Regions from separate parts of the Streptomyces sp. NPDC048424 genome, predicted to be linked through region 3. Evidence: riboswitches for the same ligand, from Rfam matches in the RefSeq annotation. Region 3 holds a riboswitch; each other region holds the start of a gene.
What was found. Region 3 has a riboswitch for cobalamin ahead of AB0D29_RS29425 (ribonucleoside-diphosphate reductase subunit alpha). Riboswitches for the same ligand answer to the same signal wherever they lie in the genome.
Positions count from the first base shown of each region.

Region 1: another riboswitch for cobalamin. It lies ahead of AB0D29_RS08875 (DUF4430 domain-containing protein); the one in region 3 lies ahead of AB0D29_RS29425 (ribonucleoside-diphosphate reductase subunit alpha).
Region 2: another riboswitch for cobalamin. It lies ahead of metE (5-methyltetrahydropteroyltriglutamate--homocysteine S-methyltransferase); the one in region 3 lies ahead of AB0D29_RS29425 (ribonucleoside-diphosphate reductase subunit alpha).

Region 1 is NZ_JBEZKE010000005.1:22,454-29,570, forward strand. Features, by position in the region: gene aceA (isocitrate lyase) at 259-1,545, shown strand; gene aceB (malate synthase A) at 1,652-3,250, shown strand; gene AB0D29_RS08870 (3-hydroxybutyryl-CoA dehydrogenase) at 3,247-4,134, shown strand; gene AB0D29_RS08875 (DUF4430 domain-containing protein) at 4,244-4,732, opposite strand; cobalamin riboswitch at 4,880-5,023, opposite strand; gene AB0D29_RS08880 (SRPBCC family protein) at 5,152-5,607, shown strand; gene AB0D29_RS08885 (alpha/beta hydrolase) at 5,654-7,117, opposite strand, start outside.
Region 2 is NZ_JBEZKE010000008.1:37,625-44,741, reverse strand. Features, by position in the region: gene AB0D29_RS13875 (MmgE/PrpD family protein) at 1-724, opposite strand, end outside; cobalamin riboswitch at 913-1,134, shown strand; partial or broken gene metE (5-methyltetrahydropteroyltriglutamate--homocysteine S-methyltransferase) at 1,305-3,628, shown strand; gene folP (dihydropteroate synthase) at 3,809-4,708, shown strand; gene AB0D29_RS13860 (energy transducer TonB) at 4,705-7,117, shown strand, end outside.
Region 3 is NZ_JBEZKE010000026.1:67,085-74,201, reverse strand. Features, by position in the region: gene AB0D29_RS29440 (carbon starvation CstA family protein) at 1-303, shown strand, start outside; gene AB0D29_RS29435 (YbdD/YjiX family protein) at 300-497, shown strand; gene AB0D29_RS29430 (GNAT family N-acetyltransferase) at 564-1,061, shown strand; cobalamin riboswitch at 1,103-1,234, shown strand; gene AB0D29_RS29425 (ribonucleoside-diphosphate reductase subunit alpha) at 1,379-3,772, shown strand; gene AB0D29_RS29420 (ribonucleotide-diphosphate reductase subunit beta) at 3,772-4,788, shown strand; gene AB0D29_RS29415 (hypothetical protein) at 4,919-5,143, opposite strand; gene AB0D29_RS29410 (helix-turn-helix domain-containing protein) at 5,225-6,190, shown strand; gene def (peptide deformylase) at 6,211-6,852, opposite strand; gene AB0D29_RS29400 (hypothetical protein) at 6,935-7,117, opposite strand, start outside.

The DNA.
Region 1 (7,117 bases), on a different contig from region 3:
ATGGCACTCGGTGCCACTGTCAGAGTCAGTCCTGCGGCCCGCCGGACCCGGCAGCCGAGACGGACGCTCCGGGCGCGATTTATGCCCTGATGTCGGAGATCCCGGCGGTCCCGGCTCGGCGGCTCGGCACCATTGCTCCGCTCGACCTACGGGCCGGTCCGGCGGCCGCGATCCCCGAATGAGGCACACGGTGCCAGCACGGTGCACAGCTGACCAGAACATTGGCAGATCAAGCGATTCATGGAGACGGTGACGGTCATGGCAGAGGCGAACACGACGGCGGCGGCCCAGCAGCTCGAACAGCGGTGGGCCACGGACCCCCGCTGGGCCGGCATCGAGCGCACCTACACCGCCGAGGACGTGGTGCGGCTCTCCGGCAGCGTCCGCGAGGAGCACACCCTGGCCCGGCGCGGCGCCGAGCGGCTGTGGCGCCAACTCCACGAGCAGGACTACATCCACGCGCTCGGCGCACTGACCGGCGGCCAGGCCGTCCAGCAGGTCCGCGCCGGGCTGCAGGCGATCTACCTCTCGGGCTGGCAGGTCGCCGCCGATGCCAACCAGGCCGGCCACACCTACCCCGACCAGAGCCTGTACCCGGTCAACTCGGTGCCGCAGGTGGTGCGGCGGATCAACAACGCGCTGCTGCGCGCCGACCAGATCGCCACCGCCGAGGGCGGCAGCGACACGACCGACTGGCTGGCGCCGATCGTCGCCGACGCCGAGGCCGGATTCGGCGGCCCGCTGAACGCCTTCGAACTGACCAAGGCGATGATCGCGGCAGGCGCGGCCGGCATCCACTACGAGGACCAGCTGGCCTCCGAGAAGAAGTGCGGCCACCTGGGCGGCAAGGTCCTCGTGCCGACCGCGCAGCACGTCCGCACCCTGAACGCGGCCCGCCTGGCAGCCGACATCGCGGACACCCCGACCCTGATCATCGCCCGTACGGACGCCCTCGCCGCGACCCTGCTGACCAGCGACGTCGACGAGCGCGACGCCGAGTTCTGCACCGGTGAGCGCACCGCCGAGGGCTTCTACCACGTCCGGAACGGCATGGCCCCGGTCATCGCCCGCGGCCTCGCCTACGCCCCGTACGCGGACCTGATCTGGGTGGAGACCGGCACCCCGGACCTGGAGCAGGCCCGCGAGTTCGCCGAGGCGATCCACGCGCAGTACCCGGACCAGATGCTCGCCTACAACTGCTCGCCGTCCTTCAACTGGAAGGCCGCGCTGGACGACGACCAGATCGCCAAGTTCCAGCGGGAGCTGGGCGCGATGGGCTACCGCTTCCAGTTCATCACCCTGGCCGGCTTCCACTCCCTCAACCACGGCATGTTCGACCTCGCCCGCGGCTACGCCGAGCACGGCATGACCGCGTACGTCGACCTCCAGGAGCGGGAGTTCGCCGCCCAGGCGCAGGGCTTCACCGCGGTCAAGCACCAGCGCGAGGTCGGCACCGGCTACTTCGACCTGGTCTCCACCGCGGTCAACCCGGCCTCCTCCACGACGGCGCTCTCCGGCTCCACCGAGGAAGAGCAGTTCCACTAGGAGCGCGCCGCCGGCTCCCGCCGGCGCCTTCCGATCGCCGTCCGACGGCGCCCGGGGACCTGTCGGCCCCGGGCGCCGGCCGCCCCACGCCGAGGAGTAGAACCGCATGTCACACACGCCCCTGACCAGCAGCGTCCAGGTCCTCGGCGCGCAGGGTGAGCGCCACGAGGAGATCCTGACCCCCGAGGCCCTGGAGTTCATCGGCCGCCTCGACGCCGCCTTCGCGGACCGCCGCCTGGAGATCCTCAAGGAGCGCCGTCGCCGCGCCGCCCATCTGGTCTCCGGCTCGCCCCTGGACTTCTCCCGCGCCACCGTCGGCGTGCGGACCGACCCCGACTGGCGGGTCGCCCCGCCCGCGCCCGGGCTGACGGACCGGCGGGTCGAGATCACCGGCCCGCCGCAGCGCCGCATGGCGGTCAACGCCCTCAACTCCGGGGCGAAGGTGTGGATGGCCGACTTCGAGGACGCCACCGCGCCCACCTGGGACAACGTCATCGGCGGCCAGCTGAACCTGCTCGACGCCATCGAGCGGCGCATCGACTTCACCACCCCGGAGGGCAAGGAGTACCGCCTCGGGTCGGAGCTCGCGACCATCATGGTGCGCCCCCGCGGCTGGCACCTCACCGAGGAGCACCTGGAGGTCGACGGCCGGCCGGTGTCCGCCTCGCTCGTGGACTTCGGCCTGTACTTCTTCCACTGCGCGCAGCGCCAGATCGACGCGGGCCACGGCCCGTACTTCTACCTCCCCAAGCTGGAGAACCGGTACGAGGCCCGGCTCTGGAACGACATCTTCCTGTTCGCCCAGGACCTGTTGGGCATCCCGCGGGGCACGGTCCGGGCCACCGTCCTGATCGAGACGATCACCGCCGCGTTCGAGATGGAGGAGATCCTCCACGAGCTGCGCGAGCACAGCGCGGGACTGAACGCGGGCCGCTGGGACTACCTCTTCAGCCTGATCAAGACCTTCGGCCACCGCACCGACTTCCAGCTCCCGGACCGGGCCAAGGTCACCATGACCGCCCCCTTCATGCGGGCGTACACCGAACTGCTCGTCCGCACCTGCCACAAGCGGGGCGCCCACGCCATCGGCGGCATGGCCGCCCACGTGCCCGGCAAGGACGCCGAGGCCAACACGGCCGCCCTCGCCAAGGTCCGGCTCGACAAGGAGCGCGAGGCCGAAGACGGCTTCGACGGCTCCTGGGTCGCCCACCCCGGACTCGTCCCCGTCTGCCGCGAGGTCTTCGACGGGGTGCTGGGGGAGCGGCCGAACCAGCTGGAGCGGACGCGCGAGGACGTCGAAGTCGTCGCATCGGACCTGCTGTCGGTCCGCCGGATCGCCGCTCCGCCGAGCTCCGAGGGCATCCGCTCCAACGTGGCCGTGGCCCTGCGCTACTTCGACGCCTGGCTGCGCGGCAGCGGCGCCGTCGCCCTGAACGGCCTGATGGAGGACGCCGCCACCGCCGAGATCGCACGCGTGCAGATCTGGCAGTGGCTCCGCCACGACCGCGTCGACCGGCGCACGCTCACCGACCTCCTCGACGCCGAGTGCGCCGCCCTGGAGGCCGAGGACCCGCAGGCCCTGGTCCTCGAAGCCCGTGAGGTCTTCGTCGACACCGCGCTCTCGGTGCAGCTGCCCGCGTTCTTCACCCCCGAGGCCTACACCCGTCACCTGGTCCGCACCGCCGCCGTACAGGTGACCGCGTGAGCGCCCCGGCACGGCGGGCGACCCGCGTCCTGCGCGTCGGGGTCGTCGGCGGCGGACAGATGGGGGCCGGCATCGCCGAGGTCTGCGCCCGCGCCGGGCTCGACACCGTCGTCGCCGAGGCGGATGCCGGCGCGGCCCGCGCCGCCCGCGAGCGGGTGGCCGTCTCCCTCGAACGCGCCGTCCAGCGGGGCAAACTGGACCGGTTCACCGCGGAGGACGCCCTGGCCCGACTGGTGTTCACCGGAGACCTGGAGGACCTCGCCGACCGGCAACTGGTCATCGAGGCCGTCACCGAGAACCCCGAGGCCAAGGCCGAGGTCTTCACCGCCCTCGACAAGATCGTCGAGGACCCCGAAGCCATTCTCGCCACCAACACGTCCGCCATCCCGATCATGCGGCTGGGCATGGCCACCGGCCGCGCCGACCGGGTCGTGGGACTCCACTTCTTCAACCCCGTCCCCGTCCTGCCCCTGGTCGAAGTGGTCTCCTCCCTCCACACGTCGGCGGACACCCTGGCCGCGGTCGAATCCTTCGCCCGGGAAACCCTGGGCAAGACCACGGTCCGCTCTCAGGACCGGGCCGGCTTCGTCGTCAACGCGCTGCTCGTCCCGTACCTGCTCTCCGCCATTCGGATGGCCGAATCCGGGTACGCGAGCGCCGCTGACGTGGACGCGGGCATGGAGCTGGGCTGCGCCCACCCGATGGGCCCGCTCAAGCTCGCCGACCTGATCGGCCTGGACACCGTCGCCGCCATCGCCGAATCCCTGTACGCGGAGTTCAAGGAGCCGCTCTACGCCCCGCCCCCGCTGCTCCGGCGGATGGTCCAGGCGGGGCTGCTGGGCCGCAAGAGCGGCCGCGGGTTCCACACGTACGACCGGGGCTGATGAGGGACCCGGTGGTGCCGCTGCGGGGTTGAGGGACCCCCGACGGCACGGACAAGGAGCGCGGAGCGGCCCGGTGAGCCGCTCCGCGCTCCTGTCGTGGGACGCTCCGTCAGAAGGACGTCCAGGTGAAGGCCACCTTGTCGCCGGCCTGCAGCTTGAACTGGCAGCCGCCGACCGGGGTCGGCGTGCCGTTGACCGATATGCTCCAGTACGCCGAGCCGCCGCCGCTGACGTTCTTGATGGAGTCCACGGAGAAGTCGTCGAAGGACGCGTACCAGGTGCCGTCCCAGCCGAAGTAGTTCCGGCGCGCGGCGTCGTCGAGCGCGGCCGTCGGGGTGGGCACGGCCGTCGGGTTCGCGGCCCCGTTGGTGCCGTCGCACTTGTGCGTGCCACCGGTCGCCGTGGTGACGTCGTGCCCCTTGGTGTTGACCTTCCCCTTGAACAGCAGCCCGTCGGGGCCCTGCACGGTGAGGGACACGTTGACCGCTCTGTTCGTGTTCGGGGCGGCCTTGGCGTGCGCGACGGCCGGCGCCGTGGCGAGGGCGAGACCGAGGGCCGCCGTGGTGATCAGGGCGCGGCGGGCGAGAGTCTGGCGCATGAAGTGCCTTCCTGGCGTGCATCGAGGTCGTGCGCCGCGGCCCCGATCGCCTCGGGCACACCGCGTCCCCCCGGGCCCGGGGAAGCGGGCACGGGTGATCGGTGAGCCTGGGGCTCAGGGCTTCGTGCTGCAGACCGTGACAGTGAGAAGCCGTACGCACCGCACGCTGGGTGGTCCGACTCGCGGCGCGGATGCGCCGCTCACGGTTGCAGGTCAGCGCCGGAATCACACCGGCTTTCCCCAGTCGCGCAGGCATTCAGTTGGACGTCAGGCATGTACCTGACGAAAGGCATCGTAGGGGGAGCCACCCCGGTCCCACCAGCACTCACCGGTACTCGTCGGCACCCCGGCCGGTCGGCGCGCGCGAGGGAGGGCGTTCTGGGATGGTGGATCACAGGTAGCCACACCGAGGAGCCGACATGTCCGGACAGTTCGAGGCGAGCGTCGAGATCGACAGGCCGGTCGAGGAGGTCTTCGCCTACCTCGCCGACGGGCGCAACGACCCCGATTTCAGCCCGCGCGTCCAGGAGATCACCAGGATCCCGGACGGTCCCACGGCCCTCGGCACGGTCTTCCGCAGCACCGTCAAGGACGCCGGGATGAAGACCGCCCGCGAGTTCCGCATCGACGGCTTCGACCCGCCGCGCCTGATCCGCTGGACGGAGCAGAGCAAGAACCTCGTCACCGCGGAGGGCGGCTACGACCTCGAAGCCCTCCCGGACGGCCGCACCCGGGTCCGGATCTTCAACACCCTGCACGGCCACGGCATCGGCAAGCTGCTCGTCGGCCTCGCGGCGAGCGCCGCACGCAAGGACGCCCCCGACTTCGGCCGCCGTATCAAGGCGGCCGCGGAGGCGTCCCCCACGAACCGGTAGCGCCTGCCGCCGGTGTCAGGCCGGTGTCAGGCCGAAGCCGGGCCGGTCAGAACCGCCCGGGCCCGGACGGGATCGGCAGCGGCTTCGACGGGGTCAGGGATCCGCGCTGCCGCTCACCGCTCGGCGGGTTCTGGCAGGTCACGTCCTGGGCGGGCAGCTTGCCCGTGGTCAGGTACGCGTGGACCGGCGCGTTGGCGCAGGAGGTGGGGTCGGCGAGGTACACGCCGTGGCCCTCACCGCCGGCCGCCAGCACCATCCGCGAGCCCTTGAGCGCGCGGTGCAGGCCCTGGCCGCTGACGAGCGGGGTCTGTGAGTCCCACTCGTTCTGCACGGTCAGCACGTTCGCCTTCTTGTTCATGGGCGTGGCCGCCTCGAGCGGCCGGTCCCAGAAGGCGCACGGCTTGATGTTGGACGCGAAGTCCCCGTACAGCGGGTACCTGGCCTTGTCCTTCGCCGCGTCCCGCTCGTACTGCTCGGTGTAGCGGGGCCAGCTGCCGGTGTCCCCGCACACCACGGCCCAGAACACGGCGGTGCCGTTGTCCGAGGCGGGATCGGCCGCCGCGCCGCCGGTCAGCAGCCGCTTCAGCTCCGTCAGGGTCATGCCCTCGGGCAGCGGCCTGCCCTCGGCCGCGGCCTTCAGGGCCGCGACCAGGGGAGTGGCCTGCGCCGGGTAGAAGAACACCCCGCGCGCGGCACGGATCATGTCCCCGTCGACCTTCAGGCCCTCGAGGTCGATCGGCTCCTTGTCGGCGCGCGCCACCAGCCCCCAGAACGTCTCGGACACGGCCCTCGGGCTGTCGCCCAGCCCGTACTCCGCCGACCGCTGCGCCGCCCACTGCGTCCAGCGCGCGAAGGCGGGCTCGGCCTCGGTGGCCCAGACCTGGATCATGCCGCGCCAGATCCGCTGCGGGTCCACACCGCTGTCGAGCACGAAGCGGTCGGTGCGGTCCGGGAACATCTGCGAGTACACCGCGCCGAGGTAGGTCCCGTACGAGTAGCCCAGGTACGAGAGCTTGCGCTCGCCCAGCACCGCGCGGATCGTGTCCATGTCGCGCGCCGTGTTGCGGGTGGTGATGTACGGGAGCACCGAACCGGCCTTCTCGCGGCACTTGTCGGCGACGGTGTGGGCCCACGTCACGTCGGAGCCGAAGGTCTCCGGGCGGTAGGCGCGGTCGAAGTTCTGCTCGGCCTCGTCCAGTCCACAGGTGATCGGGGAGCTGGCGCCGACCCCGCGCGGATCGAAGCCGATGAGGTCGTACTGGTCCCGGACCTCCTTGGGCATCGCCTCGTTCATCATCAGCGGCAGGTCGAGCCCGGAACCGCCGGGGCCACCGGGGTTCAGCAGCATGGCGCCGTGCCGCTTGGCCGGGTTCTCGCTCTTGATCCGGGATATGGCGAGGTCGATCGTGCGCCCGTCGGGCCGCCGGTAGTCGAGCGGCACCTTGAGCGTGGCGCACTCGTACGAGGCCGGCAGCTCGGGGCTGCAACGGTGCCAGGCGGGCTTCTGCCG
Region 2 (7,117 bases), on a different contig from region 3:
CCCCGCGCATCGCCCGGTCGACGGCCTCGATCGCGGTTTTGCCGGCGAAGGCGGGGGCGTACGCCTTCCAGCTGGAGATCTCGCCCTTACGGGACTGCCGCGTCGCGGTCGTGGTGTGCACGGCCTGCTGGACCGCCTGGTAGACGGTCGCGGTGTCGAGGTCCAGCAGGGCGCCGAGCCCGCCGGCGGTGGCGGCGCCGAGGTGGGCCACGTGGTCGATGCGGTGCTCGTGCAGGCAGATGCCCCGGACCAGGGCGACGTGCACCTCGTAGGCGGCGATGATCCCGCGCAGCAGGTCGGCGCCCGAGCGGCCGGCGTGCTGGGCGACGGCCAGCAGCGGCGGGATGTTGTCGCCCGGGTGGGAGTAGTCGGCGGCCAGGAAGGTGTCGTGGAAGTCCAGCTCGCGCACGGCCGTGCCGTTGGCCCAGGCCGCCCACTCGGGGGAGACCCGCACCTGCGGCGGCAGGCCGAAGACGGAACCTCCGGGCGCCGCCCGGTGGGGTGCGGCCTGGGCCCGGGCCACCGCGACGGGGCGGCGCAGGAGGGACGCCACGGCCACGGAGGCGTTGTCCACGATCCGGTTGACCGCCATGTCGGCAGCCCGGCGATCGAGGGCGGGGGCCCGCTCGGTACCGGTGGCCGTCTCGGCGAGCTTCCAGGCAAGCTGTTCCTCGCGCGGGAGACGGTCGGCGCTGGGATGGACGCGTACCTCGTGCTCGATCACGGAACTCCTCGGGTGCGGAAATCGGCGCGTGCGGAAATCGGACGCTTCGATGTCTCACCCTTCCCCGCTTTCGGAGCCGGGTGGACAGCTCCGAGCTGCGGAATCACTACCCGGCGTTCACGAGCGGATGATCTCGTTTCGACGTCCGATATCTGGAACGCTCTGCCCATTCTTTAGTTCGGCGGCCTAGTGTGGACCTCGCAGCTGGTTCGCCCCCGTCCGCCAGGCGGGATGCGTCGTAAGAGGGAACCCGGTGGGAATCCGGGACTGCCCCGCAGCGGTAAGTGGGAACGACCGCCGTCATACGCACTGGACCCGGACGGGTCTGGGAAGCGACGGCCAGTAGGTGCCTGCCCGAGTGGCCGGCGTGCCCACGAGTCCGAAGACCTGCCCGTTGCCCGAGTGCGAACGATCGCGCCCGGTTTCCCGGTGACCTCGTGGGCGGGTCGGCGTGCTTTCAGGCGGAACCTCCCCGTCGCGTACCCGGACGTACGTGACCCGGCGGTCCGCCCGTTCCCGCACCCTTCGCGCCCTCGGCCCCCACCGGGTCCATGGAGACACGCTCGCGAAGGAGAGTTCCGTGACCACCGAGTCCGCAGCCGCGGCAGTACAGGCCACCGTGTACGGCTACCCCCGCCAGGGTCAGAACCGCGAACTGAAGAAGGCGATCGAGGGCTACTGGAAGGGGCGCGTCACCGCGGACACCCTCCGGGAGACCGCCCACGAGCTGCGCCGGGCCAACCGGGCCCAGCTGGCCGAAGCCGGCATCACCGAGGTCCCGACCGGAGACTTCTCGTACTACGACCACGTCCTGGACACCACGGTCATGGTCGGTGCCATCCCCACCCGCCACCGGGCCGCCGTCGAGGCCGACGCCCTGGACGGCTACTTCGCGATGGCGCGCGGCACGCAGGACGTGGCCCCGCTGGAGATGACCAAGTGGTTCGACACGAACTACCACTACCTGGTCCCCGAGCTCGGCCCCGACACCGTCTTCACCGCCGACTCCACCAAGCAGATCGCCGAACTCACCGAAGCCCTCGCCTCGGGGCACGCGGCCCGGCCCGTACTCGTGGGCCCGGTCACCTACCTTCTCCTGGCCAAGCCCGCCCCGGGCGTGGCTGCCGACTTCGAGCCGATCACCCTCCTGGACCGGCTGCTGCCCGTCTACGCCCAGGTGCTGGCCGAGCTCCGCGCGGCGGGTGCCGAGTGGGTCCAGCTGGACGAGCCGGCGCTGGTCCAGGACCGCACTCCGGCCGAGCTGAACGCCGCGGCCCGCGCCTACCGGGAGCTCGGCGCCCTCACGGAGCGCCCGAAGCTGCTCGTCGCCTCGTACTTCGACCGGCTCGGTGAAGCACTTCCGGTGCTGGCGAAGGCCCCGGTGGAGGGCCTTGCCCTCGACTTCACCGATGCCGCCGCCGCCAACCTCGCCGACCTCGCGGCGGTCGGCGGGCTCCCGGGCAAGCGCCTCGTCGCGGGTGTCGTCAACGGCCGCAACATCTGGATCAACGACTACCAGAAGTCGCTGACCACGCTCGGGACCCTCCTCGGGCTTGCCGACCGGGTCGACGTCTCCGCGTCCTGCTCCCTCCTGCACGTGCCGCTGGACGCGGGCGCCGAGCGCGACATCGACCCGCAGGTCCGGCGCTGGCTCGCCTTCGCCCGCCAGAAGACGAACGAGATCACCACGCTCGCCCGCGGCCTCGCCCAGGGCACCGACGCGATCACCGCCGAACTCGCCGCGAACCGCGCCGACCTGGCCTCCCGCGCCACTTCTCCGATCACCCACGATCCCGCGGTGCGGGCCCGCACCGCGGCGATCGCCGACGCGGACGGGCGCCGCCCCCAGCCGTACGCCGACCGCGCGGTCGCCCAGCGCGCCCACCTGGGGCTGCCGCTGCTGCCCACCACCACGATCGGCTCGTTCCCGCAGACCGACGAGCTGCGCGTGGCCCGCGCCGACCTGCGGGCCGGGCGCATCGGCACGGCCGGCTACGAGGAGCGGATCAAGGACGAGATCCGGGAGGTGCTCGCGTTCCAGGAGAAGACGGGCATCGACGTCCTCGTGCACGGTGAGCCCGAGCGCAACGACATGGTCCAGTACTTCGCCGAGCAGCTGACGGGGTACCTGGCGACCCAGCACGGCTGGGTCCAGTCCTACGGCACCCGCTACGTGCGCCCGCCGGTCCTGGCCGGGGACATCTCCCGTCCGGAGCCGATGACGGTCGCTGGACGACGTACGCTCAGGCACAGACGAGCAAGCCGGTCAAGGGCATGCTGACCGGCCCGGTCACCATGCTCGCCTGGTCCTTCGTACGCGACGACCAGCCGCTCGGCGAGACCGCCCGCCAGGTCGGACTGGCCCTGCGCGACGAGGTCAACGACCTCGAAGCGGCCGGAACTTCGGTGATCCAGGTGGACGAGCCCGCCCTGCGCGAGACGCTTCCCCTGCGCGCGGACGGCCACGCCGACTACCTGGCGTGGGCCACGGAGTCCTTCCGGCTGACGACCTCGGGCGTGCGGCCGGAGACCCAGATCCACACCCACATGTGCTACGCGGAGTTCGGCGACATCGTCCAGGCCATCGACGACCTCGACGCCGACGTCATCAGCCTGGAGGCCGCCCGCTCCCACATGCAGGTCGCGACCGAGCTCGCCGAGCACGGCTACCCCCGCGAGGCCGGCCCCGGTGTCTGGGACATCCACTCCCCGCGCATCCCCTCGGCCACCGAGGCGGCGGCCCTCCTGCGCAAGGGGCTGGAGGCCATCCCGGCGGAGCGGCTCTGGGTCAACCCCGACTGCGGGCTGAAGACCCGCGGTTGGACGGAGACCCGCGCCTCTCTGCAGAACCTCGTCGCCGCGGCGCGCGAGGTCCGCGCGGAGAGCGGCACCACGGCCGTCTGATCCGCATCCGGGTCGGAACATCCGTGATCGGATGTTCCGACCCGGGGTGGCCTGAGCAGCTGGTTCGCCCCCGTCCGCCGGGCGGGACGCGTCGCAAGAGGGGTGTCGTTCCTTCGCGTCCGCATCCGCATCCCGCAGCCGGGACGTTCCTGGACACATCTCGCGAAGGAGAGCCCCCTCATGAGCTCCGTCGAGGGTCTGCCCGACTGGGACCGCTGCGCGGTCATGGGCGTCGTCAACGTGACCCCGGACTCGTTCTCCGACGGGGGCCACTGGTTCGACACGGCCGCTGCCGTCAAGCGCGGCCTGAGTCTGGTGGCCGACGGCGCCGACCTGGTCGACGTCGGCGGCGAATCGACCCGCCCCGGCGCGTCCCGCGTCGACGAGCACGAGGAATTGCGCCGGGTCATACCCGTCGTGCGGGGGCTGGCGGCCGAGGGTGTCCTGGTGTCCGTCGACACCATGCGCGCCGTCGTCGCCCGGCGGGCGGTCGAGGCGGGCGCGGTCCTGGTCAACGACGTCAGCGGGGGCCTGGCCGACCCCGCCATGATTCCGGCCGTGGCAGCCTGCGGCGTCCCCTTCGTCCTGATGCACTGGCGCGGATTCAGCCACGACATGAACAGCCGTGCCGTCTACGGGGACGTGGTGGCCGAGGTCGTCTCAGAGCTCCGTGACCGCATCGACGCCGCGGTCGCGGCGGGCATCGCCCCCGAGCGGCTCGTGGTCGACCCGGGACTCGGCTTCGCCAAGGAGGCACGGCACGACCTCGGCCTGGTGGCCGCGATGGCCGACCTGCGGGCCCTGGGCCGACCCGTACTGGTCGCCGGTTCCCGCAAGCGGTTCCTCGGGCACGTCCTGGCGGACGCGGACGGGACGCCGCCTGCGGCCCATCACCGGGACGCGGCAACGGCCGCGCTGTCGGCCATCGCCGCACACCAGGGCGCATGGGCCGTACGCGTCCACGACGTACGGGCAACGGCGGACGCGGTCAGGGTCGCTCGTGCGCTCACCCCTCCGGCATCGCGAACAAGTCCCAACACCGGCACCGGCCTTGATGCGGGACCTATGCTGGGATGGTGACAAGCGAAGGCCGAGAGAGCGACGCCGGATCGGATTCCGGCGGGAACGCCTACATCGGACGCGCCTGGCTCGTGGACGCCGTCGGAGAGTGGACGGACTCACGAGCACGGCACTTGCTCCTCACCGGTGGGCCGGGAACCGGCAAGTCCGCTGCGGTCGACCACTTGTGGGGCAACAGCGGCGGCTGCGCCGCAGTGCACCGGTGCCGCGCCAACGACCGGCGGACCTGCGACCCGGTGCGGTTCGCCGAGTCGCTCGCCGAGCAGTTCAGCGCCTCCCTCCCGGGGTTCGCCGACGCGCTCATGCGGGTCAGCACCGAGCTGTCGGGGCGTCAGGGAGAGGTGCACATCGAAGGGTCGGCCTTGGCCGAGACGGTGCTCCCCGGGGGAACGGTCATCGGCGTGAAGGTGGCGATCTCCAGCGTCTCCGCCGACGAGGCGTTCGACCGGCTGGTGCGCAGGCCCCTCGAACGGCTCGCGCCGGATCCCTGGCCCATCGTGGTGATCGACGCCCTCGACGAAGCGCTCACCTACCGGACGCACCGGACCATCGCCGAGCTCGTCCTCGACGCGGTGGACGGGGTGCCACTGCGCTTCGTGGTCACTTCCCGGCACGACAAACGCATCGTCCGGGCGATCGAGGCCCGGGCGGACGCGGTCTCGCTCGACCTGGTCGCCGACGCACCCGATCCCGACGCCGACCTGGAGGAGTACGCCCTCCACCGGCTGTCGGCCGCCGTCGGGGACCGCACCGAACGCGAGGCTCTGGCACGGCGGCTGGCGTCCGGCGGCGCGGGGAACTACCTGTACGTCTACCACCTCACCCAGGAGCTGATCACCGGCGTACGCGACGCCGGCGCACTCGAGCGTGCGCCCGCCCTGCCCGCCGATCTCGAGGGCGTCTACGAGCAGTTCCTGCGCCGCGAGCTCCGGCCGATCGGCAACACCGTTGCGGAGGAACGCTGGCGCGCCCAGTTCCGGCCGCTCCTCTCCGTTCTCGTCGCGGCCCAAGAGGACGGCTTCACCACCGCGCAGCTCGCCGAGATCCTCGACGAGACCGCACGGACCACTCAGGACGCCGTCCAGGACCTCGGCCAGTACCTGGTAGGGGCACCGCGCGGTCCTTGGACGCTCTTCCACCGTTCGTTCGCCGACTTCCTCCTGAAGGGTCCCGACCCGCGCCTCGACATCGCGGAAGGACACGAACGCATCGCCGCCTACGCCTTCGACCAGTGGGAAGGCGCCTGGGCCGGCTGCGACGACCCGTACTACCTGGGACATCTCCCGCACCACCTGATGACGGCCCTGGAACAGCCGGACCTGACCCGTTCGCGTGCCCGGATCCTGCGCGACAGGCTCTACGGCCTCGCCTGCTCCGAAGAATTCCTCGCCGGCCAGCGAGCCGCGGCACCCAGCCGTGAGCCCCACCTGGCCACCCTCGCCCTCGCCCTGGAGTCCTCTCTCCGTGTGGGCGAGTACGAACGGGTCACCGTCCTGGCGCTCTCCTCGGCCCGCGCCCAGATCGAGGCCGACGCCCTCACCCCCATGGAAGCCGCCCTCACGTGGGGAGTCGAGGCCGGAGCCGCCAAGGCGCGCACCTATCCCGAGAACGTCTCCCTGGTCTGGCACCTGCTGATCATGGCCGCGGTCGGTTCCCGGGCTCCCGCCGACCTGCCGCAGGTGGTGGATCTCGTACAGCGCTCCGGATTCGGTGTCATCGACCCGAGCTGGTCCTCCTCCGTGGCGGCGCTCCTCGCCCCGCTGATGCCGGAGATGGAAGCCGAAGGATGGAGGGCGATCCTCGACATCGCCGACGATGAACTGCTCGGCTACCTGGCGTTCTTCCTGAGCGAGAGCGACAGCCCCGACTTGTGCGTCTTCCCCGTTCTCCACGTTCAGGAGACGCTCGTCCGGGCCCGGGCCGCCATGGAGGTCGTCTCACAGCTGGCCCTGGCCGGAGAAGGGCTCGACGACCTGCACGTACTCTGCGACTACGTGATGGATTCGTACGAGCGCCACGAGCGGGAAGGGAACCGGCACAAGTCCTATCTCTCCGTGCCGGAGGTGCCCAACTCCGTCTTGGTGACAGAGGCCGCGCGGGGCCGTTTCGCCGCCGCCCACGCCGAGTTGACCGACCCGGTGCACAAGTACCGCTACACACTTGATCCGGCCGGAGTCCTCCTCGCCCGGATCGTCGAGGCGGCGGTGAGCGGCGACGACGAGGCCGCGTCCGTGCGGGAGTTGGGCGAACGGCTACTGGCTGACGGCAATGACCCGTGGGCGACCCTGTACTACGCGAGGTTCCTGTTCGGCAAGGGGGACCCACGCGCGCACCAGTTCCTCGATCTGGCCATCGAACGGTCCGACGAAGGCTTCGAAGACGACTTCGTCTGGGAGATGTACCGGGGAC
Region 3 (7,117 bases):
GGGAAGGTGCTCAAGCCCGCGAAGGACATGGGCGAGATGCACACCGTGGTCACCAACGCCACGGTGGACGGAGTGCTGTCGGCCCTCTTCGCCGTGCTGATCATCATCGTGCTCCTGGACGCGGCCCGGACCTGCCTGAAGGCCGTCCGCAAGCCGGAGTCGGTGACCCTGACCGAGGTCCCGTGGACCGAGTCGAAGATCGTCGCCCCGGCCGGGCTGATCCCGACGCCCGAGGAGCGGGCGGAGCTCGCCGCGGCGGGCCTCGACTCGGGCGGCGGACACGTCAAGGAGCCGGTGGCGTGAGCACCGTACGGAGCGCACTGGCCCGGGCCCGGTTCTACGTACGGGAGTTCTCGGGGGAGGCCGCGTACGACCGCTACGTCGCCCACGCCCGCTCCCACGACCCGGACGCGGAGGTCCTGACCCGCCGCGCCTTCGAACGCGCCCGCACGGACGCCCGCGAGGCGGACCCCCGCGAGGGCTTCGGCTGCTGCTGAACCGCACCGGAGGGCCCCGCCGAAATCCGGCGGGGCCCTTCGCGCGCCTGCGGCACACTCGAACGCATGGACATCACGATCAGACCGGTACGGCCCGCCGAGTACGCGGAACTGGGCGAGATCACGGCGCGGGCCTACCTCGCCGACGGGCATCTGGACTTCAACGAGGACGACCCGTACCTGAACGTGCTGCGCGACGTGGCCCACCGGGCCGCCCTCGCCGAGGTGCTCGTCGCCGAGCGGGACGGGCGGATCCTGGGCGGGGTGACCTTCGCCGCACCCGGGAGCCCGCTCGCCGACATCGCCGGCCCGGACGAGGCCGAGTTCCGGATGCTCGCCGTCGCCCACGAGGGGCGCGGCCAGGGCGCCGGCGAGGCTCTGGTGCGGGCGTGCGTCGAGCGGGCGCGGGCGATCGAGGGCGTGTCGGGCATGGTGCTCTCCACCCAGCGCAGCATGGCCGGCGCCCACCGGATCTACGCGCGACTGGGCTTCGTACGCGTTCCGGAGCGGGACTGGGCGCCCATCCAGGGCCTGACACTTCTGGCGTATCGGCTCAACCTGTAGCCACGCCGACACTACATGTGGGGGTTGCCTCACAGGGGCGCCCCCACATGTATGCTCAAGGCTGCTGTCCCGCAGGGGAATCCGGTGTGAATCCGGAACTGTCCCGCAACGGTATGAAGTGTCCGGCTACCGGACACCAAGTCCGATGACCTGCCGACAGCGCGCCCGGCTCGACCGAACCGGGTGCCGACACGTCCGGGCCTCGCGGTTGGGCCGGTGGACGCCATGCGGTGTGAACGCGTTCCTGCCACGCCCGCATGCGCCCGCTCGCGCCCCGCTCCGCCGATGACCGGGCCGAGCGAGGGAGAGCTCCCGCCGTGACCATCGCGCCTTCCGCACCGCGCGCCGAGTCCGTTTCTGGCGACAACACCGAGGGCCCGGGGGCCACGCTGCTGCGTACCCTCACCGAACTTACGGCGGACCTCCCCGACACCGACCCCGGCCGCGTCGCCGCCGCCGCGCTCCGCGGCCGCAGCTCCGCCGCCGACGAGGCCGAACTGCGGGGGCTCGCCACCGAGGCCGCCGCCGGCCTGATCTCCGAGGACCCCGCGTACTCGAAGCTCGCCGCCCGGCTGCTGACGCTGGCCGTGCGCGACGAGGCCGCGAGCCAGGGCTCCACGTCCTTCTCGGCCTCCGTCGAGGTCGGCCACCGCGAGGGCCTCATCGCCGACCGCACGGCCGAGTTCGTGCGGACCCACGCGAACCGCCTGGACGCGCTGGTCGAGCACACCCTCGCCGAGGGCGCCGACGACCGCTTCGGCTTCTTCGGCCTGCGCACCCTGCACAGCCGCTACCTGCTGCGCCACCCGATCACCCGCCAGGTCATCGAGACCCCGCAGCACTTCATGCTGCGCGTGGCCTGTGGCCTCGCCGCGGACGAGAGCGTCCAGGCCGTCGAGGAAGTGGCCTCGCTGTACCGGCTGATGAGCCGCCTCGACTACCTGCCCTCCTCCCCCACCCTCTTCAACTCCGGCACCCGGCACCCGCAGATGTCCTCCTGCTACCTGCTGGACTCCCCGCTGGACGAGCTCGACTCGATCTACGACCGCTACCACCAGGTGGCGCGCCTGTCGAAGCACGCCGGCGGCATCGGCCTGTCGTACTCCCGCATCCGCGCCCGCGGTTCCCTGATCCGCGGCACCAACGGCCACTCCAACGGCATCGTGCCGTTCCTGAAGACCCTCGACGCCTCCGTCGCCGCCGTGAACCAGGGCGGCCGCCGCAAGGGCGCCGCCGCCGTCTACCTGGAGACCTGGCACGCGGACATCGAGGAGTTCCTGGAGCTCCGCGACAACACCGGCGAGGACCAGCGCCGTACGCACAACCTGAACCTGGCGCACTGGGTGCCGGACGAGTTCATGCGCCGCGTGAACGCGGACGCCGACTGGTCGCTGTTCTCCCCGGCCGACGTGCCCGAGCTGGTCGACCTGTGGGGCGACGAGTTCGACGCCGCCTACCGCAAGGCCGAGGCCGAGGGCCTGGCCCGCAAGACCATGCCCGCCCGCGACCTGTACGGCCGGATGATGCGCACCCTCGCGCAGACCGGCCAGGGCTGGATGACCTTCAAGGACGCCTCCAACCGCACGGCGAACCAGACCGCCGAGCCGGGCACGGTCGTCCACTCCTCCAACCTCTGCACCGAGATCATCGAGGTCACCAACGACGGCGAGACGGCCGTCTGCAACCTCGGCTCGGTCAACCTCGGCGCGTTCGTGCTGACGGAGACGGGCGAGATCGACTGGGAGCGGCTGGACGAGACCGTCCGCACCGCCGTGACCTTCCTCGACCGCGTGGTGGACATCAACTTCTACCCGACCGAGCAGGCCGGCCGTTCCAACGCCCGGTGGCGCCCGGTGGGCCTGGGCGCGATGGGCCTCCAGGACGTCTTCTTCAAGCTGAAGCTGCCCTTCGACTCCGCCGAGGCGAAGGCGCTCTCCACCCGGCTCTCCGAGCGCATCATGCTCGCGGCGTACGAGGCCTCGTGCGACCTGGCCGAGCGCAGCGGCCCGCTGCCGGCCTGGGAGCAGACCCGCACCGCGCGCGGCGTCCTGCACCCGGACCACTACGAGACCGAGCTGAACTGGCCGGAGCGCTGGGAGGCGCTGCGCGCCCGCGTCGCGAAGTCCGGCATGCGCAACTCGCTGCTCCTCGCGATCGCCCCGACGGCCACGATCGCCTCGATCGCCGGCGTGTACGAGTGCATCGAGCCGCAGGTCTCCAACCTCTTCAAGCGCGAGACCCTGTCGGGCGAGTTCCTCCAGGTCAACGGCTACCTGGTGGAGGAGCTGAAGAAGCTCGGCGTGTGGGACGCGCAGAGCCGCGAGGCGCTGCGCGAGGCCAGCGGTTCCGTCCAGGGCTTCGGCTGGATCCCGGCCGAGGTGCGCGAGCTGTACCGCACGGCGTGGGAGATCCCGCAGCGCGGTCTGATCGACATGGCGGCGGCCCGTACGCCGTTCCTGGACCAGTCGCAGTCGCTGAACCTGTTCCTGGAGACGCCCACCATCGGCAAGCTCTCCTCGATGTACGCGTACGCCTGGAAGCAGGGTCTGAAGACCACCTACTACCTGCGCTCGCGCCCCGCGACGAAGATCGCCCGCGCCGCGTCCGCGTCCGCCGTCCCGGCCGCCGCCACCCCGCTCCCGCAGGCCGTCGACGCCGACGCTCTGGCCTGCTCCCTTGAGAACCCCGAGTCCTGCGAGGCCTGCCAGTAATGAGCTCCACCGACAACAAGAACCTCCTGGACCCGGGCTTCGAGCTCACGCTCCGCCCCATGCGCTACCCGGACTTCTACGAGCGCTACCGGGACGCGATCAAGAACACGTGGACGGTGGAGGAGGTCGACCTCCACTCGGACGTCGCGGACCTCGCCAAGCTGACGCCGGCCGAGCAGCACATGATCGGCCGTCTGGTCGCGTTCTTCGCGACGGGCGACTCGATCGTCTCGAACAACCTGGTGCTGACGCTCTACAAGCACATCAACTCCCCTGAGGCGCGCCTGTACCTGTCGCGCCAGCTGTTCGAGGAGGCCGTGCACGTCCAGTTCTACCTGACGCTGCTCGACACCTACCTGCCCGACCCGGACGACCGCGCGGCCGCCTTCGACGCCGTCGAGGAGATCCCCTCCATCCGCGAGAAGGCGCAGTTCTGCTTCAAGTGGATCAACGAGGTCGAGAAGCTGGACCGGCTGGAGACGAAGGCCGACCGCCGCCGCTTCCTGCTGAACCTGATCTGCTTCGCCGCGTGCATCGAGGGCCTGTTCTTCTACGGCGCCTTCGCGTACGTGTACTGGTTCCGCTCGCGCGGCCTGCTGCACGGCCTGGCCACCGGCACCAACTGGGTGTTCCGTGACGAGACCATGCACATGAACTTCGCCTTCGAGGTCGTGGACACGGTCCGCAAGGAGGAGCCGGAGCTCTTCGACGACGCCCTCCAGCAGCAGGTCACCGACATGCTGAAGGAGGCCGTGGAGGCGGAGCTGCAGTTCGGCCGCGACCTGTGCGGCGACGGCCTGCCGGGCATGAACACCGAGTCGATGCGCGAGTACCTGGAGTGCGTCGCGGACCAGCGTCTGGTCCGCCTCGGCTTCGCGCCGGTGTACGGCTCGCAGAACCCGTTCTCCTTCATGGAGCTGCAGGGTGTCCAGGAGCTGACGAACTTCTTCGAGCGCCGTCCGTCGGCCTACCAGGTCGCGGTCGAGGGCACGGTCGACCTGGACGAGGACTTCTAGGGGTCCTGCTGTCCCTCCGGCCGGGACGCGGTGAACGCCGCGAAGCCGGGATGCGGTTCACCACCGCGTCCCGGCTTCTCGCGTTTCCGGCGCCCGATCGTCCGGCTTCCCGTGTGCACGGTCGCCCCGCTCAGTGGGCGACGGGTCCCCAGTGCATCCGGGTGTGCCGGGCTCGGGACCGGCGGACGGTGGGGGGCATGCCGCCCGCCTTCTGGCGCGGCAGCCACACGAGCCGGGTCTCGACGGCCCGCAGCTGCCGGTCGATCCGACGGTCGCGCAGGACCCCGTACAGGCTGGGGGCGAGCACCAGCGTGGCGACGGCGAGGACGGTGAGGTAGCTCAGGAACGTGTTCATGTCTCTACTCTCCTCCCGCTGGGGAAACTCGCACAGTGGCAGGACTGTCATGAAAGAGCGAATTACTGCCACACTGGAGGCATGCTGAAAAACGTGGCCGTGGCCCTCCTCGACGAGATCGCCCCCTTCGAGTTCGGGATCTTCTGCGAGGTCTTCGGAATCGACCGAAGCGACCACGGGCTGCCGGTGTACGACTTCGCCGTCTGCGCGGCGGAGGAAGGCCCCCTGACCATGTCCGGCACCGGTTTCACGGTCTCCCCCGAACACGGGCTGGAGCGGCTGGAGAGCGCCGACCTCATCTGCGTGCCCGCCTTCCGGGAAGCGGGAACCCGCGTGTACCCGGAAGCGCTCCTGGAGGCGCTGCGCCGCGGGGTGGACCGGGGAGCGCGGGTGCTCAGCGTGTGCAGCGGCGCGTACGCGCTCGGAGCGGCGGGGCTGCTGGACGGCCGGCACTGCACCACGCACTGGATGCACGCCGCGACGCTGGCCCGGCGCTTCCCGCGGGCACTGGTCGACCCGGACGTGCTCTACGTCGACGCCGGCCCGGTGATCACCTCCGCCGGCACCGCCTCCGGCATCGACGCCTGCCTGCACCTCGTGCGCCAGGAGCACGGGGCCGAGGTGGCCAACACCATCGCGCGGCGGATGGTCGTACCGCCCCACCGGGACGGCGGGCAGGCCCAGTACATCGAGCGGCCGCTGCCGCGCACCTCCTGCGACACCGTGGGCGAGGTGATCGAGTGGATGGCCCGCCACCTGGAGGAGGAGATCACCGTCGAGCAGCTCGCGGAGCGCGCGCACATGTCACCGCGCACCTTCGCCCGCCGGTTCCTCCAGGAGACCGGCACCACCCCGTACAAGTGGGTGCTGCGCCAGCGGGTCCTGCTCGCGCAGGAGCTGCTGGAGGCGACCGACGAGACCGTGGACGCGATCGCCGGCCGCTGCGGCTTCGGCAACGCGGCCGCGCTGCGCCACCACTTCCTGCGGACCCTGGGCACCACGCCGAACTCGTTCCGGCGCGCGTTCCGGGGCCCGCAGGCGGCCTAGGCCCTGTCCGGCCGAGGGGGTTACGCGTTCGGGACGGTCTCGTAGCGCGGGGTGCCCTCTTCCATCTGCCGCAGGGCGTCCTTGCGGTCCCGCTTCGAGAGGCGGTCGATGTAGAGGTAGCCGTACAGGTGGTCGGTCTCGTGCTGGAGGCAGCGGGCGAAGTAGCCGGTGCCGCGCACCTTGATCGGGTTGCCCTGGGCGTCCTGGCCCTCGACCTCGGCGTAGTCCGGGCGGGCCAGCGAGGCGTAGGCGGTCGGGACCGACAGGCAGCCCTCGTTCGAGTCGTCCAGGATGCGGGTGCCGGCGGGCAGCTCGACGAGCTTCGGGTTGACCACGACACCGGTGTGCCGCACGCCGTCGTCGTCCGGGCAGTCGTAGACGAAGACCTTGGCGTCCACGCCGATCTGGTTCGCGGCCAGGCCCACGCCCTCGGCGGCCTTCTGGCTGGCGAACATGTCGTCGATCAGCTGCGCCAGCTCGTCGCCGAACTCGGTGACGTCCTTGCACTCGCGGTGCAGGACCGGGTTGCCGACGACGGTGATCGGGCGGGCGGTGCCGCGCTCACGGTGGGCGAGCTCGCGCTCGGCACAGTCCTCCGTGTCCACGACGTACCCGTCGTTCACGACCTCGACGCCGACTACCTCGTTCTCCTGCTGCGACATGTCCGCCGTACGCCTTCCGTAAGTCCAAGTCACCGGTGGTCGCCAATGGCCACCGATGTGCCCGTACAGCCTACGGCCCTGCTCAGCAGACTTCTTCGAGATCCCGCCACTCACGGGTGCCCGGGCTGTCCGCGACCCAGCCGTCGAGCAGTCCGCGCACCAGCCCGGCCGGCGCCGCGATCCCGCATTCGCGCTCGGGCACCCACAGGGAGCCGGAACCGGCCGTGCGGTGCCCCAGCGGTCCGGGATGCCCCGGCTCGCTGTG